DNA from 4 places in the Micromonospora sp. NPDC049282 genome. Region 3 is predicted to be linked to each of the others. Evidence: riboswitches for the same ligand, from Rfam matches in the RefSeq annotation. Region 3 holds a riboswitch; each other region holds the start of a gene.
What was found. A riboswitch is a leader RNA that binds a small molecule or an ion and turns the genes downstream of it on or off. The one in region 3 is predicted to bind cyclic di-AMP.
Positions count from the first base shown of each region.

Region 1 (7,524 bases), on a different contig from region 3:
CTCCCGCAGCAGCCGGAGGCGCCCGACCACCACGGTCCGGCCGTCGACCGTGCCGGTCACGCCCAGGCCCTCGGCGTTGGCGAAGTCGCCGACGGCGGGCGGCGTACCGGCCTCGGCCGCCGCCTCGGCGACCGCGCGGGCGATCGGGTGCTCGGAGGCCGCCTCCAGCGCGCCGGCCAACCGGAGCAGCTCGGCGGCGTCCTCGCCGGTCGCGGGCAGCACCTCGGCGAGCGCCATCCGACCGGTGGTGACGGTGCCCGTCTTGTCCAGCACCACGGTGTCGATCCGGCGGGTGGACTCCAGCACCTCCGGCCCCTTGATCAGCACGCCGAGCTGCGCGCCGCGTCCGGTGCCGACCAGCAGCGCGGTGGGTGTGGCCAGACCCAGCGCGCACGGGCAGGCGATGATCAGGACGGCCACGGCGGCGGTGAACGCGGCGGTCGGCCCGGCGCCGGTGCCGAGCCACCAGCCCAGCGTGGCGGCGGCCAGGGCGATCACGATCGGCACGAAGACGCCGGAGATCCGGTCGGCGAGCCGCTGCACCGCCGCCTTGCCGGTCTGCGCCTGCTCCACCAGCCGCGCCATCTGGGCGAGCTGGGTGTCCCCGCCGATCCGGGTGGCCCGGACCAGGAGCCGGCCGCCGGCGTTGACGGTGGCGCCCACCACGGCGTCGCCCGGCCCCACCTCGACCGGCACCGACTCGCCGGTGAGCATGCTGGCGTCGACCGCCGAGGTGCCCTCCTCGACCACGCCGTCGGTGGCGATCTTCTCCCCCGGCCGGACCACGAACCGGTCACCCACCGCGAGCTGGTCGACCGGGATCCGCACCTCCTGCCCGCCGCGCCGCACCGCCACGTCCTTCGCGCCCAGTTCGAGCAGGGCGCGCAGCGCGGAGCCGGCGGTGCGCTTGGCGCGGGCCTCGAAGTATCGGCCGGCCAGGATGAAGAGGGTGACGCCGGCGGCGGCCTCCAGGTAGATGTTGCCGGCGCCGTCGCCCCGGGTGATGTCGAACCGGAACGGGTGGGTCATCCCCGGCATCCCGGCGTCGCCGAGGAAGAGCGCCCAGAGCGACCAGCCGAACGCGGCCAGCGTGCCGAGCGACACAAGCGTGTCCATGGTCGCCGCGCCGTGTCGCAGGTTGACCAGCGCGGCCCGGTGGAACGGCAGCCCACCCCAGACCACCACCGGCGCGGCCAGGGTGAGCGACGCCCACTGCCAGTAGTCGAACTGCCAGGCCGGCACCATGGCCAGCAGGATCACCGGCAGGGTCAGCACGGCGGAGACCCACAACCGGGTACGCGCGCCGCGCAGCTCGTCCACCGGCTCGCCGGCCACGGCCGCCCGGTCACGCGCGGGCGGGGGCGGCACCTCGGCCGTGTAGCCGGTCTTCTCCACGGTGGCGATCAGGTCGTCCGGCGCGATCTCGTCGGCGTACCGGACGGTGGCCTTCTCGGTGGCGTAGTTCACCGTGGCCTCGACGCCGTCCATCCGGTTGAGCTTCTTCTCGATCCGGGCCGCGCAGGAAGCGCAGGTCATGCCGCCGATCTTGAGTTCGATCAGGTTCGGCGCGGTCGGCAGCGTCTTGCCCGTGGTGGTCATCGCGGCACCTCCCCGGTCGGGTCGCCGGCCACGACGGTGAACTCGGCGGTGTGCACCGCGTCGCCGTGCCGGAAGTCCAGGTAGAGACGGTACGCCCCGGCCGAGGGCACCTCGGCCGCGAACGTGACCGCCGGTCCGGCCGGCGTCCGCCCGTCGCCGGGCGCACCCTCCGGGTGCACGTGCAGGTAGGCCAGGTCACCCTGGCGCAGCGCCACCAGGTGTCCGTACGCACCGAGGTAGGGCTGGAGGTCGGTGACCGGGCGGCCGTCCCGGCTGACCGAGAGCGTGAGCCGGCTGGTGCGGCCCGGCTCCGGCGTGCCGGTGAGCGTGACCGTGTAGCCGTCGACCGTGGTGCTGGTGGCCGGCGCCGGCAGCGGCCGGGCGGCCAGCGGGCCGGGGATGGTGACGTCGACGCCGAGGGTCAGCGCCTCCCCGCCGGTGGGGGTGAAGTCGGCGAACGCCCGCCACACGCCGGGTCCGGCGAGCGGCGAGGCGACCCGCCAGGTGCCGTCGTCGGCCAGCTCCGGGTGCACGTGCCGGAAGCCGGACAGGTCGCGCCGGGCGACGATCAGGTGCATGCGCTTGTCGTGGGCCACCTCGTAGCGGGTGACCGGCCGGCCGTCCGGGCCGGTGATCCGGAACGCGAACTGGCCGGTGGGGGCGGTGGTCGGCTGGAGCGTGTAGCCGCGCTCGGAGACGAGCAGCCCGCCGGGCAGGTGCGCGGCGTCGGCCGGGCCCTCGTCGCCGTGGCCGGCGGCGCCGGTCCCGTGGTCGGTGTCGGTGGTGTCGTGGTCGGTGTCGGTGGTGTCGTGGCTGGTCTCGGCGGCCGGGGCGACGGGACCGGCCAGGTGACCGATCCCGTACGCCCCGCCGAACACCGCCGCGAGGCCGAGGGCGAAGCCGCTCAGCTTCGTCGCCGTGTTCATGGTGCCTCCTGGAGATGTGCGATGCGTGGGCCGGTCACGCCTCGGCGAGGTCGTAGCCGGCCTCGTCCACGGCGGCGCGGACGGCGGCCGCGTCCAGCGGGCCCTGGCTGGTGACGGTGACCCGGCCGGTGGCCAGGTCGACCTGGACGTCGGTGACGCCCGGCAGCGCGGTCAGCTCGGTGCTGACGGCGTTGACGCAGTGGCCGCAGGTCATGCCGTTCACCTGGTAGGTGGTGTCCATCTCGCCCTCCGATCTGATACCCCCTGGGGGTACAAGCGGAACGTTACCATACCCCCGAGGGGTACGCTATCCTCGACGGATGACCACGCCGTCCACCCCGACCCGGGGCTACACCGCCAGCAAGGACCAGCTCCTCGCCCGGCTCCGTCGCGTCGAGGGCCAGGTCCGGGGCATCGAGAAGATGGTCGAGGACGACCGTTACTGCATCGACGTGCTGACGCAGATCTCGGCCATCCAGGCCGCGCTGGACAAGGTCGCCCTGGGCCTGCTCGACGGCCACGCCCGGCACTGCATGCACGAGGGCGCCGCCGAGGGCCGCGCCGACGAGATGGCCACCGAGATGATGGCCGCCGTCGGCCGCCTGATGAAGCGCGGCTGACCAGGACTTCCGACCCCGGAAATGGGCCGCGCGGCCCGGCCCGCCCGGCCGCTCGTGCACGTACCGTCGAGGTGACGGCCGGGTCGGCGCCGCGCCGACCCGCCCGAACGGACGGAGGGCGGCCGGATGATGTGGTCGGGCCCGATGATGGGTTGGATGTGGCTCTGGTCCCTGCTGGCGCTCGCGGCGCTCGCGGGGCTGGTCTGGCTGGTGGTCAGGCTGCCCGGGGTGGGCTCCGCGACGCCGGGTACGGCCCGGCGCATCCTCGACGAGCGGTACGCGCGCGGCGAGATCGACGAGGACGACTACCGGCGGCGGCGCGCCGGCCTGAGCTGACCGCCGGTCACCCCCGCCCGGGCGCGGCCGGCGGATGGGCTCCGCAGCGGCCTGCCGGGCGCCCCGGTCGGCGCTGGCTACCATGGCCCGGCGACGACCGGGCGTGGTCAGCACCGTCCGCGCCGGCCGGGGACCGACCGGGCCGGTGACCGGGTCGCGCCGTCGACAGTTGGGAGACGCCGTGGGCGCCGACCACACCCGTCCCGCCCCCGCGCCACCCCGGGTACGCCGGCTTCTCCTCGCGACCGTCGTGCCGCTCCTCGCGCTCACCGTGATCGCGGCGCTGGCGCTCTGGCCCCGGTCGGGACCGGAGCCGGCGGGCGGCGCGAACGTGCCACGTCACCAGGGCACCGTGACCCGGGTGGTGACCGAGCCCTGCCCGCCGACCCCGGAGGCGCCGGAGGGCGCCGACGGCCGCTGCGGCACCGTGACCGTCGCCGCGGAGCAGGGCCCGGACGCCGGCAGGCAGGTCGAGACGCCGATCCCCGCGGGGCCCGGCGCGCCACGGGTCGAGGTCGGCGACGAGGTGATCCTGGTCGAGCTGACCGACCCGGCCGACCCGACGGTGAAGACCTACAACATCGCCGAGCACCAACGCGGCACGCCGCTGGTCTGGTTGGTGGCGCTCTTCGCCGCCGCGATCGTCGCCTTCGGCCGCTGGCGCGGTCTGGCCGCGCTCGGCGGGCTGGCGGCCAGCTTCGCCATCCTGCTCGGCTTCGTGCTGCCCGGGATCGGCGCCGGCCGGTCCCCACTGCCGGTGGCGATCGTCGGCGCCGCACTCATCATGTTCGTGGTGCTCTACCTGACCCACGGGATCAGCGCGCAGACCTCCGTGGCGGTGCTCGGCACGCTCGGCAGCCTGGTGGTCACCGGCGTGCTCGGCACGCTGGCCACCGGAGCCACCCACCTGACCGGCTTCGGCAGCGAGGACGCCACCACGCTGTCCATGTTCCAGGGCGAGGTCGACCTGCACGGGCTGCTGCTGGCCGGCATCATCATCGGCTCGCTGGGCGTGCTGGACGACGTCACGGTCACCCAGGCGGCGACCGTCACCGAGCTGGCGCGCGCCAACCCCGACCTGTCCCGGCGGCAGCTCTACCGGGCGGCCACCCGGGTCGGCCGGGCGCACATCGCGTCGACCGTCAACACCATCGTGCTGGCGTACGCGGGCGCCTCGCTGCCGCTGCTGCTCCTGCTGGTCGCCGACTCCCGCCCGGTGAGCGAGATCCTCACCAGCGAGTTCCTCGCCCAGGAGATCGTCCGCAGCGCGGTCGCCACGCTCGGTCTGATCGCCGCCGTACCGATGACCACCGCGCTGGCCGCGGTCGTCACCACCGCCGGCCGGCCCGTGCCGGACGCCGCCCCGGCGTCGCCACCGCCCGCGTCCCGGCCTCCACAGGGGCGGGACGAGGCGCTGGAGGCGCTCGGCGGACGGCGGCCCGGCGACCCGGGGAGCACGGAGGCCGCATGGTGACACTCCGCAGCGTGACGGCCGACGTCAAACGCGATGCTGCTCACGCTGGGCAATGTCGAATTCTCGCGATTGGTCGCCTTCCGGACGTAGATCCCCGGTCGGGATCTCGGGTAACCTCGCCCCGGTCACCGCCGAAGGCGCGCACCGGCGCCTGCGGTGCCGCCGCCCAATCGCCTCCGGGCGAACCGGGGAACCAGGTACATGGGGTGAATCCGCGCGAGCGGTAGGGGCCGCTTCCGTCCCGAACCCGTCAGCTAACCCGGTCGGCGGTCGACGGAAGGGAACACTGTGACGGCACCCCTGCGCCGCTGGTCGACACCCGTGGTGGCCGTGCTCGCCGCGTTCGCCGTGCTGGTCGGGCCGACCCCGGCGACGGCCGCCCCGCACGCCGCCGCCCCCAAGCCCTCCGGGCACGGGGAGGACGGCGAACCGCCGCTCATCACCGAGGCGATCGACTCCGCCAACCGGTCCTACGTCCAGGCGAAGGCGAAGCTCGCCAAGTCTCAGGAGCGCCAGAAGCGGCTGACCGCCGAGAAGGCGGCGGCGGAGGCCGAGCTGGCGGCGCTCAGCCCGCAGGTCAACCAGATCGCCGCGCAGTCCTACCGGACCGGGCGAATGGGCGCGATGGCGATGCTGCTGGAGAGCCGGTCGCCCGACTCGTTCGTCGAACGCGCCAGCGCCCTGGACGAACTGAACCTCTACAACGCGCAGCGGCTCGCCGCCGTCAACGCCGCCAGGACCCGCGCCGAGCAGGCCAAGATCGCCGCCGACGCCGAGGTGCGCGAGCAGGAGAAGCAGACCAACGCGATGGCCCGCGAGCGGACCGAGGCGCAGAAGGCGCTGAAGCTGGTCGGCGGGCTGGGCTTCACCGGCGGCCTGGTCTCGGCCACCTCGCCGGTCGCCCGGGTCGGCCCCGGCCGCACCGCCGACGGCGGTTGGAAGTCGGAGTCGTGCAGCGAGAACGACCCGACCACCTCCGGCTGCGTCACGCCGCGCACGCTGCACGCGTACAAGGAGGTCAAGCGCGCCGGCTTCAGCCGCTTCGTGGGCTGTTACCGACCGGGCGGGCCGTGGGAGCACCCCAAGGGCAAGGCCTGTGACTGGTCGCTGCAGAACAGCGGCTTCGCGCCGTGGCACAACAACGACACCCGCCGGTACGGCAACGAGGTGGCCGCCTTCCTCATCCGCAACGCGGACCGGCTGGGCATCTACTACGTGATCTGGAACCGGCAGATCTGGTTCCCGGCGACCGGCTGGAGTTCCTACAGCGGACCCTCCAACCACACCGACCACGTGCACATGTCGCTGCTCTGACGCGACAGGCACACGAAGAAGGGGCCGCCCGAGGGCGGCCCCTTCTCGCGTGTCCGGGTGCGACTCAGCCGGCGAGCGCCGGGTCCGCCGGCGCGGCCGGCGCGGGCAGCGGGGTCGGGGACTGCGCCACCGTCCGCACCTCGCCGCCGCTGAGCCGGTACGACATGCCGACCACCGCGCACGCTCCACCGGCCACCCGCTCGGCGAGCACCGTCGAACGGGCCAGCAGGGTCTCCACGATCTGCGCGATGTGGACGTCGACGATGCCGTCGAGGTCCTCGACCCCCTGCCGGGCGGCACGGAGCAGGCTGGGCGAGACGGCGTCCACCACGGCGCCCAGGTGTCCGGCCGGGGCGGAGCCGGTGCGTACCGCCTCGCGGGCCGCCTGGACCGCGCCGCACGAATCGTGGCCGAGCACCACCACGAGCGGCGTGCCGAGCACGGTGACCCCGTACTCCACGCTGCCGAGCACCTCGGGGCCGGCGGTGTGCCCGGCGGTGCGCACCACGAACAGGTCACCGAGACCGCGGTCGAAGATGATCTCGGCGGCGAGCCGGGAGTCGGAGCAGCCGACGATCACCGCGAACGGGTGCTGGCCGTCCGCGACCGCCGTCCGCCGCCCGGCGTTCTGGTTCGGGTGCTGCGGCACACCGGTGACGAACCGGTAGTTACCGGCCCGCAGTTCGGCCAGTGCCTCGTCAGGGGTCATCGCTGCTCACCTCGTCCTCGCGCGGAACGACCAGGCCGGCTGGCGGGTGTCGGCCTCGCGACCCACAGTCACACGCGACCCAAGGCACGTCAAGATTTCGTGATACGCATTTCATACGTCACCGTCGCGGCTCACGCCGGCTCGGGACGCGGGCCGGGGAAAGCCATACGATGACCGCCATGGCGACCACACCAGGCGAGGACGGGAGCCGCCGCAACTGGACCTTCCTCACCAACCACGGGCACGTGCTGCTGGCCATCGCGCGCAACCCCACCGCGCGGCTGCGGGACGTGGCCGACGAGGTGGGTGTCACCGAGCGGGCGGCCCAGGCCATCGTCGCCGACCTGGAGACCGGCGGCTACCTCCGCCGCACCCGGGTGGGCCGCCGCAACGAATACACGATCAACCCCAGTGGCCGCTTCCGGCACCCGGCGGAGGCCGACCAGCAGGTGGGTGCGCTGCTCGGTCTCTTCGCGGTCGAGCCGGTCGCGGACGCCACCGCCGAGTCGTGACCGCGGCCGGACGCACGCCCGTGCCCGCACGCCG
Region 1 covers NZ_JBICSL010000003.1:210,995-218,518, reverse strand. The annotation lists gene ACGFI2_RS07545 (heavy metal translocating P-type ATPase) at 1-1,599, opposite strand, end outside; gene ACGFI2_RS07540 (hypothetical protein) at 1,596-2,525, opposite strand; gene ACGFI2_RS07535 (heavy-metal-associated domain-containing protein) at 2,560-2,766, opposite strand; gene ACGFI2_RS07530 (metal-sensitive transcriptional regulator) at 2,846-3,145, shown strand; gene ACGFI2_RS07525 (SHOCT domain-containing protein) at 3,302-3,481, shown strand; gene ACGFI2_RS07520 (YibE/F family protein) at 3,663-4,955, shown strand; cyclic di-AMP (ydaO/yuaA leader) riboswitch at 5,109-5,239, shown strand; gene ACGFI2_RS07515 (coiled-coil domain-containing protein) at 5,244-6,269, shown strand; gene ACGFI2_RS07510 (carbonic anhydrase) at 6,334-6,978, opposite strand; gene ACGFI2_RS07505 (helix-turn-helix transcriptional regulator) at 7,149-7,490, shown strand.
Region 1: linked by a shared signal. The riboswitch ahead of ACGFI2_RS07515 (coiled-coil domain-containing protein) and the one ahead of ACGFI2_RS13775 (NlpC/P60 family protein) in region 3 are both predicted to bind cyclic di-AMP.

Region 2 (7,524 bases), on a different contig from region 3:
CGACCGGGAGCACGTCGCCGGAGCGGGCCAGCGACAGCGCCAGGTCGAGGCCGGCGTGCACCCGCCAGTCGAGCACCCGGGTCGCGCCGCCCTGGCTGACCCGGACCAGGCCGAGCTGTTGCAGCCGGCGCAGCGCCTCCCGGACCGCGTGCCGGTTCACCGCGAACCCGGCGGCCAGCTCACGTTCGCCGGGCAGCGTCTCGTCCGGGCGGTACCGGCCGGCCACGATCGCGTCGCGGAGCTGGCCGAAGACGTGGTCGGAAACCGAGGCGCGGGGGGCGGGGACGAAGGCCATGGCCACGAGTGTGGTCCGGCACACATCAACCCGTCAACTGGTTGGACCAGTGGATTTTCCGGCCGAGGCCCGGCCGGTGCGTGCCCTTGCCGTCACCCCTCGTATCCTTTCCGCCGTAGGACCGCCACGGTGAAGGGAGTCGGTGTGAGCGACCGGGTCGAGACGTTGGAGTTCCAGGCCGAGGCGCGTCAGCTGCTGCAGCTGATGGTGCACTCGATCTACTCGAACAAGGACGTCTTCCTGCGTGAACTCATCTCCAACGCGTCCGACGCGCTGGACAAGCTGCGGCTGGAGTCGCTTGTCGACAAGGAGTTGTCGACCGACACGTCCGACCTGCACATCGAGCTGGAGGTCGACCGGGACGCCCGCACGCTCACCGTCCGGGACAACGGCGTCGGCATGTCCCGCGACGAGGTGGTCGCGCTGATCGGCACCATCGCCAAGTCCGGCACCGCCGAGCTGCTGCGCAAGCTGCGCGAGTCCAAGGACGCCGCCGCCTCGCAGGAGCTGATCGGCCAGTTCGGCGTCGGCTTCTACGCCACCTTCATGGTCGCCGACACGGTGACGCTGCTGACCCGCCGCGCCGGCCAGGCCGGCGGCACCCGCTGGGAGTCCAGCGGCGAGGGCACCTACTCGGTGCGGGAGGTCGAGGACGCGCCCCAGGGCACCTCGGTCACCCTGCACCTTAAGGCCGTCGACGCCGAGGACAACCTGCACGACTACGCCGACGAGCGGACCATCCGGGAGATCGTCAAGCGATACTCGGACTTCATCGCCTGGCCGATCCGGATGACCGTCGACAAGCCCGGCGAGGACGGCGCCAGCACCCGCGAGGAGCAGACGCTCAACTCGATGAAGGCGCTCTGGGCGCGCTCGCGGGACGAGGTGGACGAGGCCGAGTACAAGGAGTTCTACCGGCACGTCGCGCACGACTGGGCGGACCCGCTGGAGACCATCCACATGCGCGGCGAGGGCACCTTCGAGTACGAGGCGCTGCTCTTCCTGCCCTCGCACGCCCCGCTCGACCTGTTCTCCCCGCAGGGCCGCCGCGGCGTGCAGCTCTACGTCAAGCGCGTGTTCATCATGGACGACTGCGAGGCGTTGATCCCCAACTACCTGCGCTTCGTCAAGGGCGTGGTGGACGCGCACGACCTGTCGCTGAACATCTCCCGGGAGATCCTGCAGCAGGACCGGCAGATCCGGGCGGTGCGCCGGCGGCTGGTCAAGAAGGTGCTCGGCACGCTCAAGGACATGTCGGCCGAGTCGTACCGCACGTTCTGGACCGAGTTCGGGCCGGTGGTCAAGGAGGGTCTGCTGGAGGACCCGGACAACACCGAGGCGCTGCTCGACCTGGTCCGCGCCGCCTCCACCCACGACCCGGCCGAGCCGACCACGCTGCGCGGCTACGTCGAGCGGATGAAGGACGGCCAGACCGAGATCTACTACGCCACCGGCGAGAACCGGGCCACCATCGAGAACTCCCCGCACCTGGAGGCGTTCCGGGCCAAGGGCTTCGAGGTGCTGATCCTCACCGACCCGGTGGACGAGGTGTGGGTCGAGCGGGTCGGCGCGTACGACGGGAAGACGCTGCGCTCGGTGGCCAAGGGTCAGGTCGACCTGGAGACCGAGGAGGAGAAGGAGAAGGCCGAGGCCGAGCGGCAGGAGTACGCCGACCTGCTCACCTTCCTCGGCGGCGCGCTCACCGACAGCGTCAAGGAGGTGCGCCTGTCCACCCGGCTGACCACGTCGCCGGCCTGCGTGGTGGGCGACGCGCACGACATGACGCCGACGCTGGAGAAGATGTATCGGGCGATGGGTCAGGAGGTGCCCCGGGTCAAGCGGATCCTGGAGCTGAACCCGACCCATCCGCTGGTCACCGGCCTGCGCAAGGCCCACGGCGAGGGCGGCGACGCCGCCGCGCTGACCGAGACCGCCGAGCTGCTGTACGGCATGGCGCTGCTGGCCGAGGGTGGGGAGCTGGCCGACCCGGCCCGCTTCACCCGCATCCTCGCCGACCGTCTCGCCCGCAACCTCTAGATGCAAGGAGGGGCCTCTTCTTATCGCCTACGCGATAGGAGGGGCTCCCGCTTGTCACAGCTGGCCGGGGAAGAAGCCGTGTCGGGCCAGCGGCTCGACGATCTGGTGCTCCTCGTAGGACAGATGTGACAACAGGGTGTCGGTGAGCAGGTCCACCGCCTCCTGCAGGCCGGTGAAGTCGCCGGGGGAGCGGATCAGCTCCACCAGTGCCCGGTCGACGCTCTCCACTACCCCGTGGATCACCACGTGCTCCTGCTCGAGGCGGTCCAGCACCGGCGCCAGCCCGGCGTCGGAGCGGCGCAGGTGCGGGAAGATCGACGCGTCCTCCAGGCCGTGGTGCTGGGTCACCACCGTGCAGTACGCCGCGCAGTAGGCGCCCAGCGTCCAGTCGTTCTGCCGCATGGTCATCTCGTTCAGCGCGGCCCGGGCCCCGCCCGGCGACACCGCCCCGCGCCGGACCTGGTCGAGCAGGTCGCGCACCTGGGCCAGCTCCTGACGCAGGTGGTCGTGCACGTCCACCAGGTGCTGCCCGGCGGCCTGCCCCCGGGCGGGGTAGACCTGTCCGGCCGGTGGCGGCGGGGCGGTCGGTCGGGTCGTCTCGTCCCAGAGGCGGCGGGCGCTCAGCCGTACCCCCGGATCGGGGGTGGGGGTGACCGCGAGCGTGGTCGGGCCGCCGGCGGCGGCCTGCTCGTCGGCGACGGCCCGGGCGCCGCTGCCCGGCGTGGTGCGCTCGGCCGCGACCAGCTCCCGGACCGCCGGCGCCACCTCCTGGGCGAAGATCTGGAGGGCGCGCGGCTCGTCGCTGCCGAGGATGAACGTGGTGACGCCGTGCTCCAGGGTGAGGCCGGCCAGCTCCTCGACCCACCGCTCCGGCGGCCCGGCGAGGAAGCCGGTGGACGAGCGGGTGAACGTGCCGGTGACGTTGAGCATCCGGCGGATCGCGCCCGGATCGCGCCCGGCTGCCCGCGCGCCCTCGTCGACCAGCGCGTTGAGCGCCGGCAGGTCGTCCGGTCCCTTCGGCAGATACGCCAGCGACGGCAGCCAGCCGTCCGCGGCCCGCCCGACCAGCCGCAGCATGCGCGGCTTGTACGCGCCCACCCAGATGCCCACCGGGTGCGCCGGCGCCGGACCGCGCTTCGCCCCGACCACCCGGTAGTGCTCCCCGGGCACCCGGATCATGCCGCGCCGCTCGGTGTCCCAGACCTCGCGGATGACCTGGATCGCCTCGTCCAGCGCGTCGACCGCCGCGCCGGGGGAGAGCCGCCGCCCGCCGGTCGCCTCGATCGCGTCCCAGAACGCGCCCGCGCCCAACCCCAGTTCGACCCGGCCGCCGGTGAGCAGGTCCAGGCTGGCCACGCTGCGGGCCAGCACCACAGGTTGGCGCAGCGGCAGGTTGAGCACGTTGCCGGCCAGACCGATCCGGGCGGTGGCGGCGGCCACGTACGACATCAGCGTCCACGTGTCCAGAAAGCCCGGCTGGTACGGGTGGTCCTGGAAGGTGACCAGGTCGAGCCCGACCTGTTCGCAGAGCGTGGCCAGCGCCACCACCTGGTCGGGGCGACCGGCGGCGGGGGTGAGGAAGCCACCGAAGGTCAGCTCGTGTCCGTGGTCGGTCATCGCCCCGCTCCTTACGCGATCTTGCCGGTCCCGCCCCACGGTAGCCCCACCACCGGCCGGGTGATGGCGGACCCGACCACCGTGGACGCGGCGGTCGCACGGTAGCCCGGGCGGGTGAAGAACGTCCCAAGAAGCGGGCGATCGTCGGAAATCGTCCCTAGCCTCGGTTCCGTTCGCAGTCGCGGACACCACGGGCCGGTAACGCCTAATCCCGCCGCCGGCCCGGTGGTACCCGGACCTCGGGCGGGAGCGGGGGACCCACACGTTCCACGGTGCACGTCACCTCGGGGTGAAGCCGCCACCGGCGGCCGGGCTCCTCGGCCCGAACCCGACAGCTCACCTCGTCGGCGTGGAGGAATCCACATGTCAACCGCATACTCAGCCCGGCGCCGCCGTACCGTGATCGGCGCGCTCGTAGCCGGCGCCGCTACCGGCGCCGTGGCGCTGCTCGGGCCGGCCGCGCCGGCCGCCGCCGCGAGCCTGAACTGGGACGCCGTCGCCCGGTGCGAGTCGGGCGGCAACTGGCACATCAACACCGGCAACGGCTACTACGGCGGGCTCCAGTTCTCGCGCGGCACCTGGAACGGCCACGGCGGCCAGCGGTACGCCGCCCGCGCCGACCGGGCCAGCCGCTCCGAGCAGATCGCCGTCGCCGAGAGGGTCCTCGACGGGCAGGGCATCGGCGCCTGGCCGGTCTGCGGCAGGAAGGCCGGGTGGAGCGGCAGGAAGGCCGGGTCGAGCCGGACGCACGCCGGCAAGGAGTCGGGCTCCACCGCGTCCAGGAAGGCCCCGACCACGAAGAGGGCCACCTCGTCGGGCGGTGAGCGGCGCGGCGCGCCGGCCACCGGCGCCTACCTGGTGCGGCCCGGCGACACCCTGTCCGAGATCGCCGCGGCGAAGCACGTCGCCGGTGGGTGGCGCGCCCTGCACGCGTGTAACCGGGGCGTGGTCGGCGACGATCCCGGCCTGATCTTCCCGGGCCAGCGGCTGCGCCTGCGCTGATCCCCGGCTCCGGGCCGCCGTGTCGCGTCTGCGTCGCGTCCCGTCGGTCCGGTCGCGTGCTGCGGGTCCGGGTCGCGAGTCCTCGGGACCACGTCGCGCCGGCAGGCGACGCGAGCGCCCGGCCGGTCGTCCGGCCGGGCGTTCGCCCCCGCGCGACACGCCGGGAGTGGTGGGCGTCCGTCCTGCTCCCGGCGTCGGCGGCCGGCCTGGTGCGGCGGGTGACGAGGTTCCGTCGCCGCCTGTTGCTATGGTCACCAGACTCGGCTAAGACGTGAAGAAAGCGCGGATATGACCAACGATGCGTTCTCGGCCGCCGCGAGCCTCGACGAGCTGCTGACCCGCACGCAGCAGGCGCTGGCCGCGATGCGGTCCCGGGCCTGCGTGCTCGCCGACGGCGAGCCGGGCGAGCTGCTCCGGGCCGAGGGCGCGGCCGTCGGCGGCCGGGTCCGGGCGGTCGCCGTCCAGGGTGGCCGGTTGCACTCCGTCGTCGTCGACCCGGAGCTGGCCGGGTTGCCGCTGGAGGTTCTCTGCGGACACCTGGTCGACGCCGTCAACGACGCGCTGAGCGAGTTGGACGCGCAGGTCGGCGACTCCGCCCGGGCGGACACCGACGCGCTCGCCGCCCGCCTCGGCGGCCTGCCCGACCAGGCGGAGCTGTTCAGCCGGACGATGCACGAGGTGGCCGCGCGGATCCGCCGCGACCGCGTCGCCGCGTCCCGAACCGCCCGCTCCGCCCGCTCCGCCTGACCGCCCGCCAAGATGTAGATCTTGGTACGGAAGTCCCCTATGAGAGGCCGTTCCGTACCAGATCCCGCAAGCCGCGAGCCGGAGACGCGGAACGGCCGGCCGTCGGGAGGACGACGGCCGGCCGCTCGCGTCGGGGTCAGCTCAGCGTGACCGCCGTGTCGTCGACGACGAAGGACGTCTGCAGGGAGGCGTCCTCCACGCCGCTGAACGAGATGGTCGCCGTGGTGCCGGCCAGCGACGAGACGTCGAAGGACCGCTGCACGTAGCCGGTGGCCTTGTTCAGGTTGGAGTAGGTGGCCAGCGTGGTGCTGCCGGCCTTGACGGTCAGCTTGTCGTAGGCGGTGGAGGTGGTCGACTCCGCGCTGTCGATGTGCAGCCAGAAGCTGAGCGTCGCCCGGCAGCCGGCCGGGATGGTGACCGACTGGCTGAGCGTGTCGGTGTGCGAGGAGCCGTAGCCGTCGAGCCACGCCTTGTACGAGCCGCCGTGCGCCGCCTGGCCGCTGTCCGTGGTGATGACGCCGGACGAGACGGTCCAGCTCACGTTGCCCGACTCGAAGCCGGGGTTGGCCAGCTTGTTGCCGGAGCAGCCGCCGGACGGCGGGGTGGTCGTGGTGGTCGGCGTGGGCGTCGGCGTGCCGCCGGCGCAGGTCGGGTCACCGGACTGCGCCGGCACGCTGACCGCGTCCCAGGCCGCCTTGACCGTGTTGAACTCGGTGCAGCTTCCCGGGTAGAGGTTCTTCGCCGCCTGCAGCGTCCAGGTGCGGTACTTCAGGTACGACGAGGACGAGGTCTTCAGCAGCATCGCGTTGTACATGATCTTGATGGCCTTCTGGATGCCCAGGCCGGTCACGCTGCTGCTGTTGCAGGTGGAGCTGGACGGCTGCCCGTTGGTGGGGCTGCTGCCGTTGGCCAGCAGGTAGAACCAGTGGTTGCCCGGGCCGGCGGAGGCGTGCACCTCGCCACCCGGGACGCTGCTGGAGTAGCAGTTCGGGTCGCCGAGCGCGGACGGGTTGTACATGTTGCGGATCGGGCCGGAGCCGACCAGGTTGATCTTCTCGCCGACCAGGAAGTCCGGCGCGTCGTAGCTGGACGGCTCGTTGGCGAACCACTCGGTGGCCGCGCCGAACGTGTCCGCCACGAACTCCTGGGTGCCGCCGCCGGAGATGCCGCCCGGGGTGTTGTCGTCGATGCCGTGGCCGATCTCGTGCGCCACCACGTCGAGCGAGCCGATCCACTGGCCGGCGGTGTTCTTGCCGATCTGCACCTGGCTGCCGTCGTAGTAGGCGTTCTGGTCGTTGAGGCCCACCCGGATCGGCCAGTAGCCGCCGTTGCCGTTGGCGCCGTTGCGGCCCAGCCACTGGTTGAGCATCTTGTGCTCGGTCTGCGCGCTGAACAGCGCGTCGACGCAGCCGGTCTCCTTGTTGGTGGCGGTGCCGTTGCCCCAGGCGTCGTCGGTGCCGCTGAACGTGGTGTTGTTCGCGGCGTCCTGGCAGCTGAGGTTGGTGACGGTCGGGTCCTTCATGGTGTAGGTGCTGCCCGACTGGGTGGTGTTCAACGTGAGCGGGGCCGGGCCGTTCCAGGCGCCGGTGCCGGTGCCGTTGACGATGTGCTCCTGCTTACGCAGCACCGCCCCGGTGTGGGCGTCCACGTCGACGGTGAGCCGGCTGGGGCCGTCGGCGTCGGTGCCGCGCACCGTGGTCTCCCAGGCCAGCGCCGACCCGGCGCCGAGCGTGTAGACGACGAGCGTGGTGCCCTCGACGGAACTGACGGTCTTGAGCTGGGCGCGCGCCGTCTTCGCGGCGGCGGCCGAGGTCAGCCTGGGGGTG
Region 2 covers NZ_JBICSL010000002.1:140,743-148,266, reverse strand. The annotation lists gene ACGFI2_RS04470 (FadR/GntR family transcriptional regulator) at 1-295, opposite strand, end outside; gene htpG (molecular chaperone HtpG) at 440-2,332, shown strand; gene ACGFI2_RS04460 (LLM class flavin-dependent oxidoreductase) at 2,387-3,949, opposite strand; cyclic di-AMP (ydaO/yuaA leader) riboswitch at 4,142-4,314, shown strand; gene ACGFI2_RS04455 (transglycosylase family protein) at 4,313-4,951, shown strand; gene ACGFI2_RS04450 (YbaB/EbfC family DNA-binding protein) at 5,240-5,698, shown strand; gene ACGFI2_RS04445 (M4 family metallopeptidase) at 5,835-7,524, opposite strand, start outside.
Region 2: linked by a shared signal. The riboswitch ahead of ACGFI2_RS04455 (transglycosylase family protein) and the one ahead of ACGFI2_RS13775 (NlpC/P60 family protein) in region 3 are both predicted to bind cyclic di-AMP.

Region 3 (7,524 bases):
GTGGCAACCATGCCCCCTCGACGTCACGCCCCGAGCGCCCCACCCGGCCGGTCGGCCGGGTTCCACCGGGTGGTACGCCGTCTCCTCACCCTGGTCGCGGCCGTCGCGGTCGGCGCCGGGATGCTGACGGCCCCGGCGCACGCGGCGCCCTCGGTGGACGAGATCGACGCGCAGATCGACAAGCAGTGGGAGAAGCTCGAACCCACCATCGAGCAGTACAACAAGGTCCGCTCCCAGCTCAAGGTCAACAAGAAGAAGTCCGCGGACCTCCAGAACAAGATGGTGCCGCTGGAGCTGGCCTCGACGCTGGCCATGAACAAGGTCGGCGACATCGCCGCCCGCTACTACATGCGGGGCCCGTCGCAGGAGATGGGCGCGCTGCTGGTCAGCACCAAGCCGGGCACGCTTGCCGAGCAGCTCGTCATGCTGGACCGGCTTGCCGACGACCAGCGCAAGCAGATCGCCGGTGTGCTCGCGACCCGCGACAAGTACAACCGGGAGAAGCAGAAGCTCGACGCGCTGATCGTGACCGAGCAGAAGCAGGAGGCCCAGCTGGCCTCGCAGAAGAAGCAGATCGACTCGGAGATCAAGCGGCTGACCGCGATGCTGCCGGTGACCTCGATCCGCCCGGCCGGCTGCCCGAACATCGACGGCGTGGTGAGCAGCGCCGCGCGTACCGCGATCAAGACGGCGTGCGCCCAGGTCGGCGACCCGTACGTGTGGGGCGCCACCGGCCCGAACTCGTTCGACTGCTCCGGCCTGACGCAGTACGCCTACAAGGCGGCGGGCATCTCGCTCACCCACTTCACCGGCGCCCAGTGGAACGAGGGCCGGAAGGTCTCCCGCTCCGAGGCCAGACCCGGTGACCTGGTCTTCTTCGGCAGCGACCTGCACCACGTCGGGCTCTATCTCGGCAACGGGGTGATGGTGCACGCGCCCCGGACCGGAAAACCGGTCCAGGTGTCGAGCATCAGCACGCAACCGCTCGCCGGCTTCATCCGGGTCAGCTGACCCGAGCCGGCCACGACGGAGAAGGCCCCCGGTCCACCTGGACCGGGGGCCTTCCGCCGTTCCGGGTCAGCGCGGCGCGCCGACCGGCGACGGCAGGATCAGCACGTCGGCGAGGTTCACGAACATGATCCGGTGGCCGAACTGGACCTGCACGTAGCGGTTCTCGCCCCGCACCACGGTCTGGTCACCGGGGGCCGAGCCGTCGAACGAGACGGCCCGGTAGTACTCGCCCGGCAGCACGCCGCCGACCGCGTACCGCTGGCCGGCGGCGAGCGTGTACTGGAGAGGGGAGATGGCCTGGTAGGGGATGGTGTCCGGGTAGGCGGCCTGCTCCGGGTAGGCGCGGCCGTACACCGGGATCGTGGCCTTGCCGGGCCGCGGCGTCACCACGAAGCCGGTCGCCCACTTCCCGGTGGGCGCCGAGGCCGGGTTGTGGAACCACGCCTTCTGGCCGAGATACCAGATCGCCGTCCAGTCACCCTGCCGGCCGGCCACCGCGTACGTCTGTCCGGCGGAGGCGCGGGCCCCGTGGTCCGAGATGTACATGGTGTCCGGCGTGCCGTCCGGGCGCAGCCCGAGGTCGTTGACGAGCGGGGCGTCCGCGCTCGGCGCGCTCCGCAGGATCACCGCCGAGGAGCCGCGCGACGGGCAGGTCTCGGCCGGCGGGGTGGGCGTCGGCACGCCCGGCGGCTGCTGGTTGCAGCCGACGAACGCCGGCCGGTTGGTGGCGAAGTCCGGGTCGATGGTGACCAGCCCGGTACGCGACGTGCCGGTGGTCCGGAACGGCGCCTTCATCAGGTCGAAGTAGTGCGACCAGTCCCAGTAGGGCCCCGGGTCCCAGTGCATGCCCCGGACGGTGCCGGCGGTGGTGCCGGGCACGTTGTCGTGGCCGATGATGTGCTGCCGGTCCATCGGGATGCCGAACTTCTGCGCCAGGTACCGGACCAGCTTCGCCGAGCTGCGGTACATCGCCTCGGTGTACCAGGTGCCCTGCCCGGCGAAGCCCTCGTGTTCCAGGCCGATGGACTTGGCGTTGACGTACCAGTTGCCGGCGTGCCAGCCGACATCCTTGGCCTTGATGTGCTGGGCGACGTAACCGTCCACCGAGCGCAGCGTGTAGTGCCAGCCCAGGTAGTCGGCCCGCTTCACCAGGTCGACGCTCGGGTCGAAGTAGCCCTCGGTGTCGTGGATGACGATGTACTCGATCTTCTGCTGCTTCGGCCGGTTGCCCAGGTCGTGGTTGCCGTAGTCGCCCGGGTCCGCGCTGAGCTGCTCGTACGGCGCGGGGATCCACTCGCAGGCCAGCCGCACCGGGCACTCCAGCCCGTCCGGCCGCGCGGCGTGGCGCAGCCCGAGCCGGGCCAGGCCGGCGCGGTCCGGGCGCGCGGCGGTGGCGGCCAGCGTGACCCGCTGCCCGTCGTCGGTGGTGCGGGTCGCGCCCTGGCCGAGCTGGTCGTAGACCTCGTCGGCGAAGGCGGCCGCCGCGTCGGAGGTGTCCGCGCCGGAGTAGCGGGCCACCGCGCCGTACCAGGCCGCCGGGTCGCTGCCGGCGCCGACCGGCCCGCCCAGTGCCTTCTGGTACGAGGCGAGCAGCGCCGCGCCACCACGGATGTTCGCGGCCGGGTCGGTGCGCAGCTTCTGCGCGTCGAGCCCGGTGAGCGTCGCGGCGGCGTCGAGCGTCTGTAGCGAGGCCGTCGGGAGTGGTGTCTCCCGGGCCGGCGCGGCGGCGGTGGCCGGGTCGAGGGTGAGCGGGCGTGAGTCGTCGCCGCGCGGGTCCTCGTCCTCGTCGACGTGCGCGCTGCCCGGCGTGGCGAGCACGTGCGTGGCGTCGGTCAGGTGCATCGGGCCGTAGCCGCCGCTGGTGCTGGGCTGGCCCGGGTGGGCATCCCAGCGGGACTCCAGGTAGGAGACCCCGAGCAGCACGTTCTGCGGCACGCCGTACTCGGCCGCCGCGGCGGCGTACTGCTGCTGCCGGTCTCCGGCGGGTGGGGCGGCCTGTGGCGCGGCGGTCACCGGGCCGGTGGTCGCCAGCGCGGCGGCGGTCGCCACGGCGGCGGCGAGCAGTATCCGTCCGCCCGAGGGCGGGGGTGAGAGGTGCATCGAACCTCCTGGACAGGGATGGGGGTCACTGCGTCCCCCACCCTCACTCCGTTGGCCCGGGAGGGTCAATGCCTTTCCGGTGGGTAATCTGATGTGAAAGAAAGCTTCATTCGCGTCCGACCGGCACATCCGGTACGGAGTGTCACTGCCGTTCGGGTTGCGGATCGATAACAGAGGTCCCTACTCTGGTCAATCGTCGGCCGCCAGTTTCATCGTCCAACCCGGGCGGTGACGGTCCGACACCGCCGAGTCGCCCACGGGCGAACCGGGGACCCAGGTACCTGGGGTGAATCCGCAGTCACTGCGGTAGGGCGGCTCCCTTCCCGCCCGAACCCGTCAGCTAACCCGGTAGGCGGTCAGACGAAGGAGTACGGACGCCCGGTGGCACACCATGCCCCGCGGCCGACGTCGAGCCGGTCCACGGACCGGTCCGCAGTCGTGCCGCGTTCCCGCTGGTCCCGCTTCACCCCCACACTCGCCGCCCTGGTCGGCGCCGCGGTCGTTCTGACCGGTGGCGCGACGGCGGCCCGCGCCGAACCCTCGGTCGCCGAGATCGAGGCCCAGATCGACCGCGACTGGAACAAGCTCGAACCCGTCATCGAGCAGGTCAACGCCGTACGCGAGCAGCTCGGCGTGCGACGCCGGCAGGCCGACGCGCTCGGCAAGCAGATCGCCCCGCTCCAGGCCCGGGTGGACGCCGCGCTCGGGCAGGTCGGCGGGCTCGCCGCCGACGCCTACAAGGGTGACAACCTCTCCACCGTCAACGCCCTGCTGGGCAGCCGCTCACCGAGCGAGCTGGTCAGCGGTCTGGAGATGCTCGACCGCTTCGCGCACCACCAGCAGGAGCAGGTACGCGACATCGCCGAGCTGCGCGACGAGCTGGCCGCGAAGAAGAAGCCGCTGGACGCGATGGTCGCCGACCTGAGCCGTACCGAGGCGCAGCTCGCGGCGAAGAAGAAGCAGATCGACGCCGAGATCGCCAAGCTCCAGAAACTGCGGCTCAAGGTGTACGGCAACGGTGGCGGCGGCCCGCTCCGGCCGGCCCCCTGCCCGGCCGGATATCCCGGCGGCGCGGCCGGGGTGGCGGTCAAGTTCGCCTGCGCCCAGATCGGCAAGATCTACGTCTGGGGCGCCGCCGGCCCGGACCACTTCGACTGCTCGGGCCTGACCATGGCCGCCTGGGCCAAGGCCGGTGTCTCGCTGCCGCACAACGCCCGCCAGCAGCACAACGTCACGCGGCGGGTCAGCCGCGCCGAGTTGCGCGCCGGTGACCTGGTCTTCTACTACGGCGACCTGCACCACGTGGGCATGTACGTCGGCGACGGCTGGGTGGTGCACGCCTCCCAGTCCGGCAAGCCCATCACCATGAAGCGCGTCGACGACGGCGACATCAACAGCTACGGCCGCCCCGGCTGAGGTGCAAGGAGGGGCCCCCTGTCAACGCATTCCGCATAGGAGGGGGCCCCGCTCAACAGCGGCGGAGAGCGTCAGCGGGTCGGCCAGGTGCGCCAGCTCTGCCAGGACCGGCTCGGCGTCGGGCCGCGCTGGCCCTGGTAACGCGAGCCGTAGACGGCCGAGCCGTACGGGTGCTCGGCCGGCGAGGAGAGCCGGAAGATGCACAACTGACCGATCTTCATGCCCGGCCAGAGCGTGATCGGCAGGTTGGCCACGTTGGACAGCTCCAGTGTGACGTGGCCGGAGAAGCCCGGATCGATGAAGCCGGCGGTGGAGTGGGTGAGCAGACCGAGTCGCCCCAGCGACGACTTGCCCTCCAGTCGGCCGGCCAGTTCCTCGCCCAGCGAGATCACCTCGAGTGTGGACGCGAGCACGAACTCGCCCGGGTGCAGCACGAACGGCTGCCCCTCGGGAACCTCCACCATCGATGTCAGGTCGTCCTGCTGCACGGACGGGTCGATGTGGGTGTAAAGGTGGTTGTTGAAGACCCGGAACAGCCGGTCCAGGCGTACGTCGATGCTGGACGGCTGCACCAGCGTGGGCTCGAAGGGCTCCAGCGCGAGCGTGCCCGCCTTGATCTCGGAGACCAGGTCGCGGTCGGAGAGCAGCATCGGAACACCATAGCGACCGCTATCGGTGACCTGCGTGTCGGACTACTTCTTCGTACACCTGTTCGATAGAATGTCCGCATGGCTTCCTGGTCCGAATTCGCCGCCGACGAGCCCCGCCTCGCCGCCGAGATCCGCCTTCTGATCCAGCAGTACGGGCCGGGCTTCGGCTACCTCGCCACGGTCCGCGCCGACGGGGGCCCCCGGGTGCACCCGGTCTCCCCGCTGATCACCGACGACGGGCTCTGGTGCTTCGTCATCGACTCACCGAAACGGCGCGACCTCGAACGCGACGGCCGCTTCGCGCTGCACTCCTTCCCGCCGGAGGAGAGCGACGACGAGGCATACGTGGCGGGCCGGGCTCGCCCGGTGGTCGATCCGGCCACGGTGGCCCGGCTGGCCGGGCTCGGCCGGGCGGTGCCACGGGGTGACTGGCGGCTGTTCGAGTTCACCGTCGACGTGGCGATGCTGACCCGGCGCGATCCGGTGGTCCGTTCCGGTGCCGGTCGGCCGCAGGTGCGGCTCTGGCTCGACCCGCGGGGCGCCACGCCGGCCCTTCGACGCGAACCGCTCGTTGCGGAGGGGCGGCGCGGCCGGCACGGCTTCGACACCCGCCGCCCGGCCGCCTGACCGGGCCGAGAGGCCGTCCGATGGCCGGGCCGCGAGGCCGCCGCCCGGCTGGTCGGACGAGGCCGCCCGCTTGGCCCGGCCCGGAAACGACAGGTGCCGGCCCTGTCCGAGGACAGGGCCGGCACCGTGCGTGGTGCGTCAGGTCAGGCCGCGCGGTAGGCGTTCCACGCGGTGAGCATGCGGCTCGCCTGGCCGGCGGTGAACTGGTACATGCAGGAGTCGTAGGTGTAGTCCATGAAGTTGGTGATCGGGTCCTTGCCGGTGGTGGAGCAGGTGTCCCGGCCGGTCGGGCACTGGTAGGCCGGGGACGCCTCGGCCGGGGTGTCGGAGACGCTGTCACCCGAGCCCGAGCAGCCGCCCTGGAAGGTGTGGTAGAGGTTCAGCCAGTGGCCGATCTCGTGGGTACCGGTGTCACCCTGGTTGTAGTTGGTCGCCGTGCCGCCGGGCAGCGACTCGTTGAGCACGACCACGCCGTCCATCTTGTCCAGCGTCTGCTTCGGGAACGTGGCCCAGCCGAGCAGGCCGTCGCTCAGCTCACCCAGGTACATGTTGAGCGTGTTCTTGCCGCCCGTGCGCAGCGAGGTCTTCATCGACCGCTCCGCCGAGGAGCCCTGCACGATCGGGTACCACGACGTGTTGGTCACGCGGTTGATCTTCGTGAGCTGGAACGAGAACGCGGTGGCCGCGCCGCCGGTCGAGCCCGCGTACGACTGGTTGAGCACGCTGATCTGCTGGTTGATCAGCGAGTCCGGGATGTTGCCGCCGGCCCGGGTGCTGCTCTTCTGAATGACGTGCACGACAACCGGGATGGTCACGGTCGCCAGCGGGGCGACGGCGCCGGTCCGGAAGCTGGCCCGGGCGCGTTGCGCGGCGGCGAGGTCGGCCTCGCGTTCGCGTACCTGCTTGGCGGTCAGCTCGTTCGGGTCGAGCTTGGCGTTGCCGCCCTTGGCGACGCGGGCGTCGGCGTGGGCGTCGGCCGGCTCGGCGCAGACGCCGGCCGGAGCGGCCGAGAAGGCCGAAGCAGCGGGGACGACGCCGACGGCCGCGGTGCTGAGCAGCAGCGCGAGAGTCGACGTCGCGACACCGGCGGTACGCCGGGTCAGCAGGTTGGGACGGAGTCCCATGGGCCCACCTCTTTCTTACGACGTGACCGGGGGTGTGTCACGCCGGGTCGGAAACGTGGAGCAGACGTTACATCCCATCGACGAATTTGAGAACGGCCATATGTTGCCGGCGGGCAAATTGCTTGATCGACCGGCCCGACCGCTCCGGCGGAGGTACCTGGGTGCACGGGCGTGGTGACCTCAGGTACAGTGGTGCCGCCCGCGGGTGTAGTTCAATGGCAGAACATCAGCTTCCCAAGCTGACAGTGCGGGTTCGATTCCCGTCACCCGCTCCAGCACGAAGGCCCTGCCCAGGATGAGAGTCCCGGCCAGGGCCTCGCTGCTACCCGCAGTGGGCACGGGTGAGATCGACCATGAGCTGACGGCTCAGCCGGTCAGTTCCCGCACCAGGGTCGTCCGGTCCTCGCTCCACAGCTCGATCGAGTAGCGCAGGCCGAATCCGGCGAGCACGGCCCCGAGTTCCTCCGTCCGGGACGGCTCGACGACACCGCTGAAGATGCGCGGCTCCATCAACTCGATGCACGCCCACTCGTGCTTGACCTCGTAGTCGGTCCACGAACTTGCGCGAGCGCGCCAGCCCGCCCGGACGAACATCT
Region 3 covers NZ_JBICSL010000006.1:230,889-238,412, reverse strand. The annotation lists gene ACGFI2_RS13785 (C40 family peptidase) at 1-1,011, shown strand; gene ACGFI2_RS13780 (N-acetylmuramoyl-L-alanine amidase) at 1,078-3,111, opposite strand; cyclic di-AMP (ydaO/yuaA leader) riboswitch at 3,345-3,482, shown strand; gene ACGFI2_RS13775 (NlpC/P60 family protein) at 3,550-4,527, shown strand; gene dcd (dCTP deaminase) at 4,599-5,177, opposite strand; gene ACGFI2_RS13765 (pyridoxamine 5'-phosphate oxidase family protein) at 5,256-5,804, shown strand; gene ACGFI2_RS13760 (zinc metalloprotease) at 5,948-6,928, opposite strand; tRNA gene ACGFI2_RS13755 (tRNA-Gly) at 7,130-7,203, shown strand; gene ACGFI2_RS13750 (hypothetical protein) at 7,295-7,524, opposite strand, start outside.

Region 4 (7,524 bases), on a different contig from region 3:
CCGACGGCAGCCAGTTCGTCTGGTCGCCCGGTGACGCCGGGCAGCAGGTCGTCCGCTCGGTCGGCTTCGGCAACTCGTGGACCGCCGCCACCGGCATCCCGGCCAACGCCACGGTCGAGTCCGACCGGGTCAACCCGAACAGGTTCTACGGCGTCAGCGCCGGGAAGTTCTACGTCAGCACCAACGGCGGGGCGGCGTTCACCGCCACCGCGGCGACCGGCCTGCCCACCACCGGCGTCAAGTTCAAGGCGCTACCCGGCGTCGAGGGTGACGTCTGGCTGGCCGGCGAGGGTGGCCTCTGGCACTCCACCAACTCCGGCACGAGCTTCACGAAGGTGACCGGCGTGTCGTCGGCGGTGAACGTCGGCTTCGGCAAGGCGGCGCCCGGGAGGACGTATCCGGCGTTGTTCACCGTCGGCACGGTCGACGGCACGGCCGGCGTGTACCGCTCCGACGACGCCGGCACGACCTGGGTGCGGATCAACGACGACACGCACCAGTACGGCAACGCGGGCGAGGCGCTCACCGGTGACCCGCGCGTCTACGGCCGGGTCTACCTGGGCACCAACGGCCGGGGCATCCTGGTGGCGGACCGGCTCGGCGGCACGCCGACGCCGACCCCGACCTCGGCGAGTCCCACGCCGACCTCGCCGAGCCCGACGCCGACGCCCACGCCGACCTCGCCGAGCCCGAGGCCGACGCCCACGCCGACCTCGCCGAGCCCCACGCCGACCCCGTCGTCGACCGGGCGCGGCTGCGCGGCCACCTACGCGGTGACGAACACCTGGCCGGGCGGTTTCCAGGCCGAGGTGACGGTGCGCAATCCGGGCACCGCGCCGATCGCGGGGTGGACACTGACCTGGACCTTCCCGGACGGGCAGCGGATCGCCCAGCTGTGGAGCGGGTCGTACACCCAGACCGGTTCGGCCGTGACGGTGACGGACGCCGGCTGGAACGGCAACCTCGGCGTCGGCGGGTCGACCACGGTCGGCTTCACCGGGACCGCGACCGGCGGCAACCGCGCGCCGACCGTCTCCTGCACCGCCCGCTGACCGGTCGGCCCGGAGGACTGGTGCGGTCTGGCGCGATGTACCGCTGAGTCATGATCATGCCGCTGGGGTATATCGCTCGCGACCGACCTCTCCGGGCGAGCGTCCGGGGGCGAACCGCAACGTGGCGGTGGGCGGGGCGGGGGGCCGCGCCCCCCCCGGGGGGGGGGGGGGGGCGCCCCCCCGCCCACCGCTCGTCGTGCGAGGTGTGTGGGGTCAGCCGTCCAGGCCGGCCGGCGAGTTCGGCCGGTCGACGTCCACGAACTCGATCTCGTCGGCGCTGCGCTCCCGGCTGCCGGCGGCGCGGGCGGCGGTGCCGGCGGCCCAGCCGATGGCGGCGCCGGCCAGGGCCGCCGCGATCAGCAGCGTCCAGGGCAGCGCGGGGCGGCGACCGGCGAGCGCGTCGAAGGCGAGGCCGGCCCGTCGGCGCGCCTCGTCGGCGGCGGAGCCGACCAGGTCGGTGGCGTCGTCGGCCAGCCCGGAGGAGCTGCGGCGGGCCGTACGGGTGACGTCGCGCACGCTGTCACCGGCGGAGCCGACCGCGGAGAGCAGCTGCTGCCACGCCTGGTCCGCGACCCGCTCGGGCTTGCTGCGGCGGTCCATCAGGCTGGATCCGAACATCGTTCTACCTCCTCGGGTGCCGAAGCCCGGCGGCCACTTCGGACTCCGGTGTTCATCCGGCGCGTCACGGTTCACTCCTGGTGGGCAGTGCCCCACCCACCCTCGTCCCAAACCCCACCCTCGCCCGGGGTGATCAGGGTAGGAACCGACAAATCACCCGAACGCGCCGAAGGGTGGGTGTTCCCAGTGGCGTGCGCGGGCCCGCTACCCTGGGTCGGCGGATCGGTCGGCCCGGCTCGGTCGTTCGGCTGGTCGCGGTCCGCGTCGAAGGGGAAATCGGAACCCGGAGGTCTGGATTGGGCTCGCCCAGGTGTGCCCAGTCCGCGAATTGCTCATCCCGGGGGGTGGCGACCGGGGCCGTTGGAGGAATACTCTCGGTCGCGGCCCGCGTACTGATGAGGCGCCCGTTGGGGCGAGTGGAGGTGCTCGCGTGAGCCTGTCGATCGTGAAGTCGTTGCGTCCGGGTGGTGTCGTGCAGATCGCTCCCCGAGGGGAGATCGACGTCGACACCGCGTACGAGGTCCGGGAAGCAATCGCCGAGGTGCTCGCCAAGGGACGCCCCGCCCGGATCGAGCTGAACATGCGGCTCGTCACGTTCATCGACTCGGTCGGCATCAGCGCCATGGTGGCCGGCTTCCAGACCTGTGAGGTCAGCGGCGTCAAGCTCGTGGTCACCGAGCCGAGCCGGTTCGTGCACCGGCAGCTCTGGGTGACCGGCCTGCTCGGCCTCTTCGGCGCGCCCGAGCCCTGGTTCGCCGACGACATCCCCGAGGTGCTCCCGGGCGCCTGAGGCGCGCGACCGCCGCCGAGCGTGGAGACCGGCGCCTGAGCGCCACCTCGGCCTCGCCGACCGGGGGACCTTCGACCCGTTGCCAGCCCGGCCCCGGTACGGGACGATCGTCCGGACCCACGACGGCGAGGGGGACCGGTTTGCAGAGCAGCGACAGCTTCAGCTACACCGTGCAGGCCCGGTGTCGCCGGGCGGACGCGGTAGCCCTGCTCGGCGACCTGAGCCGGCAGGGCGAGCTGCATCCGTTGATCGTGCGGGTCCGCCGGCTGCCGCCCCGGCCGGGCGCGCTGGCCAGCTACGCGATCACCGATCGGCTGGAGCTCGGTCCGCTGCACTTCCCGGTGACCTACCAGGCGGACGTGCTGATCGCCAACGAGGACGAGGTGGTCACCGTCGCCCGGCAGCAGCCGGCGACGACGGTGCGCAACCACACCCGGCTGCGCGACGAGCCCGACGGCGTGGTGCGGATCGACGTGGAGATCACCCTCACCGCGCCGGCGCCGCTGTTCGGCTACGCGTTCCGCCAGGCCCGGGCGGCCCACCTGGGCCTCGCCGCCCGCCTCGGCGCGACCCTGGAGGGTCGGCCGGCCTGACTCGGCGGGTCAGCCGGGCCGGCCCCGCCGCATTCGCCCCCACGGCTTGTACGTGGACAGCACGGTGGCGATCAGCAGGAGCGTGGTGGAGACGGCCGGCGGCACCACCAGGTCGACCCGCAGGTGCGCGTCGGCGGCCCCGGCGAGCGCGCCGAGGTGCCGGATCCGGGGGGTGAGCAGGAGCAGCACCAGACCGAGCATGACGGTGGTGAGCGCGAACTTCACCAGCACCCAGCGCCAGCGCAGCAGGCCCCACGGGGTGAGCAGCGCGCTCACGGTCCCGACCAGCCAGACCGCCACGCTCAGCGGCGCGAACAGCCAGGTGACCAGCAGCGCCGCCGCCGGGTAGACCACCTCGGGGTTGGCCCCGCGCAGCCCGGCCACGCCGAGCGCGAGCAGCGTCAGGTCGGTGCCGAGCCAGCCCAGCGAGGTGGTCAGGTGCGCGGTGAGCAGCGCCTTGCGGCCGGCGGGGGAGAGTCGTCTCATGCCCCGATCGTCGGCCGTCGCGCGGCCCGGGTCGTGGGCCGCGCGACGACATCCGGCGTACGTCGTGGGGCGTAGGGACTCAGTAGACCGACAGGTGCACGTGGTTGGTGTGGTCGCTGGACGGGTCGCCGTTGCCGCCGCTGTACGACTTCCAGCCGCTGCTGGGCAGCCAGATCCGCTTGAACCAGATCACGTAGAGCACGGCGAGCGGGTCGGCGTTGCGGATGAGGTAGGCCGACAGGTTGTTGCCGTACGTCTTGTCGCCGCCGCTGGCGACGCCGCCGAAGCCGTCCTTCTGCGCCGCGAAGTCGCAGGCCCGCCCCTTCGGGTGCTCGCCCGAGCCGCTGGGGCGGTGGCACGAGACGTACCGGGTGAAGCCGGCCGCCTTGGCCTGTTGCAACGCGTGCAGGGTGCGCGGGGTGATGCAGCCGCTGGCCGGCGTCGGGTCGTTGACGCTGCACGACTCCGCCGGCCACGAGCCGTCGGAGTTGCGCTTGGCCGGCTTCGCGTTCGCCGTGGACGTGCCCCCAGGGCTGCCGCCGCCGTCGCTGCTGCGGCTGCTGCCGCTGTCGGCGGCCGGCCGCCGGTTGGCGACCTCCAGTGCCCGCTCGGCCTGGTCCTTGCGCTTGGCCATCAGCGTGACCTGCTTGCGCTGTTCGCGGATCTCGCCGTCGAGCGCGGCGCGGGTGCGGATCGCCTCGTCCCGGGTCGTGATCAGGTCGCGCAGCGTCCGGTCCTCGTGCGCGGCGACCGTCTCCAGGGCCGCGGCCCGGTCCATGAAGCCTTCCGGGCTACGGCTGGCGAGCAGCGCGGCGGCGGTGCCCATCCGGCCGGTGCGGTACGCCACCTGGGCGATCTCGCCGACCTTGGCGTCGCGCTCGGCCAGCTCCACGTCGATCGTCCCGAGCCGGTCGTTGAGCTGCTTCTGCCGGGTAACCGAGTGGTTCAGCGCGGCCTTGGCGTCCAGCCAGCCCTTGCTGGCCGCGTCGAGCTGCTCGCGCAGCGTCGGGGTGCCGCCCTCGTCGTCGTCGCCGGGTGCGGCGGCGAGCAGGCCGGTCGGGTAGGTCGACCGCGCCGCCGAGGCGGGGGAGGCCGGCACGGTCGCGACGCCGAGGGCCAGCGTCGCGACGAGCAGGGCCGCCAACCGGGCGGCCGTCCGTCGTACAGGTGCCACTGTGGGCATTCAGGTGTCCTTCCGTCAGCCGCCGACCGGGTTAGCTGACGGGTTCGGGACGGAAGATCCCTACCGCTGACGCGGATGCACCCCACGTGCGTGGTTCCCCGGCTCGCCCTGCGGGCGATTAGGCGCCGGCCGCGCCCACGGGCGCCGGAGTGGCGCCCGGGGTGTGGCCGCGACCGAGCCTACCGGCGCTGCCCGGAGCCGGCTCCGCCGACCGGAGCCAGTTACCGGGCAAAACCGGCATATGCCAACAATAACCACACTGATTTAAGTCTGTCCTAATTACCACTCGCTCGGGCCGCAGGCCCCGGCTGACGCTCCGGGTTCGATCTGCAACGTGGCGTGGTCGATCGAGAAGTCCTCGTGCAGGGCGGCCCGGGCGGCGGCCAGCACGGTGGCGACCTCGGCGCCCGCGTCGACGGCCAGGTGCGCCGAGGCCACGTCCATGCCCGAGGTGAGCGTCCAGACGTGCAGGTCGTGCACCTCGGCCACGCCTGGCACGGCGGCCAGCCGGTCGTGCACCGCGGTCACCTGGAGGTGCTCCGGCGCGGCCTGCACCAGGATGCGCACCGCGGCCCGACCGAGCCGCCAGGTGCGCGGCAGGATGAACAGGCCGATCGCCACGGCGACCAGCGGGTCGGCCCACCACCAGTCGGTGCCGGCGATGACCAGCGCGGCGCCGATCACGCCCAGCGAGCCGAGCAGGTCGCCGAGCACCTCCAGGTACGCCCCGCGCAGGTTGATGCTCTCCTGCGCGCCGGCTCGCAGCAGCGCGAACGCGGCGATGTTGGCGAGCAGGCCGAGCGCGGCGACCACGAGCATCGGCCCGGCGAGCACCTCCGGCGGCTCGCCGAACCGGCGTACCGCCTCGATCAGGACGTAGATCGCGACGGCGCCGAGCAGCACCGCGTTGGCCAGCGCCGCGAGCACCTCGAGCCGGTAGAGCCCGAACGTGCGCTGCGGGTCGGTGCGGGCACGCCGGGTGGCGCTGATCGCCGCGAGCGCCATGCCGATGCCGAGCACGTCGGTGAACATGTGCCCGGCGTCGGAGAGCAGGGCGAGCGAGCCGGTCGTGAAGGCGGCCACCGCCTCGACCAGCATCAGCACGGTGAGCAGCGCGAAGGCGGCCCAGAGCCGCCCCCGGTGGCGGTGTGCCGCGTTGGCCACCGCCCCGCTGTGGTCATGACCTGCGCCCACGCACACACCCTCCGCCCCGTGCCTCGGCCGGAACCAATCTATGCTCACATCGCTATGTGTGCAAGTGAGCGTCTGGTCACGCCACCGGGTCGAGCGTGGTCAGGCGCTGGGTGGCCCGGGAGAGCGCCACGTAGAGCGTCCGGACCCCGGAGCCGGGATCGGCCCGGATCTCGCCCGGCGCGACCAGCACCACGCCGTCGTACTCCATGCCCTTGGCCTGCAGGCTGTTCACCACCTGGAGCCGGCCGGCGCCGATCCCGCCCAGCCAGCCGGCCACCTCGTCCCGGCGCGGCACCGGCGTGATCACGCCGACCGTGCCCTCCACCTCGGCCAGCAGCGCCCGGGCCGCCTCGACCGTGGCCGCGGGCAGCTCGGCCGCGGCCACGGTGCGCTGGACCGGCGGCACGCCGGTGGACCGCACCGCGTCCGGCAGCGCCAGATCCGGGTACAGCCGGCGGATCTCCGCCGCCGCCACGGCGAAGATCTCCGCCGAGTTGCGGTAGTTGGTGGTCAGCTCGTAGCGATGCCGGCGACGCTGCCCCAACGCCTGGTCCCGGGCCCGGTCCAGCTCCTGCGGATCGCCGGTCCAGGCGGTCTGCGCCGGATCGCCGACCACCGTCCAGGACGCCAGCCGGCCACGCCGCCCGACCATCCGCCACTGCATCGGCGAGACGTCCTGCGACTCGTCCACCACCACGTGGGCGTAGTCGCGGTAGTCCGCCGGACGCTCCCGGGCGGCGGCCCGCGCGGCGCGCTGCCGATCGGCGTACGTGCTCAGCTCGCGCACGCCGCCGGCGAGCTGGTACGGGTCCCGCTTCGGCCGCGCCCGCCGCACCGGCGTGCCGAGCAACGCGTCCAGCTCGTCCAGCAGGGCGATGTCGGCGACGGTCAGCCCGTCCGTGTCCAGCGTCCGGTACGCGTCGGTGAGCAGCCGGATCTCGGCCGAGGAGAGGACCCCGCCGGCGTACCGGCGCAGCCGCTCCGGCCGCGCCAACCAGCCCAGCACGTGGCGTGGGTGCAGCCGGGGCCACCAGGCCTTGAGGAACTCGCGGAACTCCGGCCGCTCGATGATCTCGTCCTCGAACGCGGGCTGCTCCGGCAGCCGGCCCACTCGCAGCGTGCGGGCCTGCGCGTAGAGCGCGGCGAGCACCGCGTCGAACGCCGCCCGGCGCACCTCGTTGCGGCGCGCGCCCCGGGCCAGCGTCCGGTCCCGCACCGTGTCCAGCGCCGGGCGGTCCAGCCGCAGCAGCTCGCCGCGGTAGAGCAGGCGCAGCTCCGCCGGGGAGTCCGGCACCGCGTCCCGGGCCGCGCGCTCCAGCACCCGGCGCATCCGCAGCGAACCCTTCACCGCCGCCACCTCCGACGGATCCGTCCGGGTCGCGGACAGGCCCGGGAAGAGGGAACCGAGCGAGTGCAGGGTGGCGGTCTCCTCGCCGAGCGAGGGCAGCACCGACGCGATGTACTCGACGAACACGCCGGACGGCCCGACCACCAGGATGCCGCCGCCGGCGTAGCGGGACCGATCGGAGTAGAGCAGGTACGCAGCCCGGTGCAGCGCCACCGCCGTCTTGCCGGTGCCGGGCCCGCCGGAGACGATCGTGACGCCGC
Region 4 covers NZ_JBICSL010000025.1:13,016-20,539, reverse strand. The annotation lists gene ACGFI2_RS28100 (cellulose binding domain-containing protein) at 1-1,052, shown strand, start outside; gene ACGFI2_RS28095 (hypothetical protein) at 1,266-1,670, opposite strand; gene ACGFI2_RS28090 (STAS domain-containing protein) at 2,101-2,460, shown strand; gene ACGFI2_RS28085 (SRPBCC family protein) at 2,601-3,053, shown strand; gene ACGFI2_RS28080 (hypothetical protein) at 3,063-3,539, opposite strand; gene ACGFI2_RS28075 (coiled-coil domain-containing protein) at 3,619-4,722, opposite strand; cyclic di-AMP (ydaO/yuaA leader) riboswitch at 4,727-4,857, opposite strand; gene ACGFI2_RS28070 (cation diffusion facilitator family transporter) at 5,002-5,916, opposite strand; gene ACGFI2_RS28065 (HelD family protein) at 5,993-7,524, opposite strand, start outside.
Region 4: linked by a shared signal. The riboswitch ahead of ACGFI2_RS28075 (coiled-coil domain-containing protein) and the one ahead of ACGFI2_RS13775 (NlpC/P60 family protein) in region 3 are both predicted to bind cyclic di-AMP.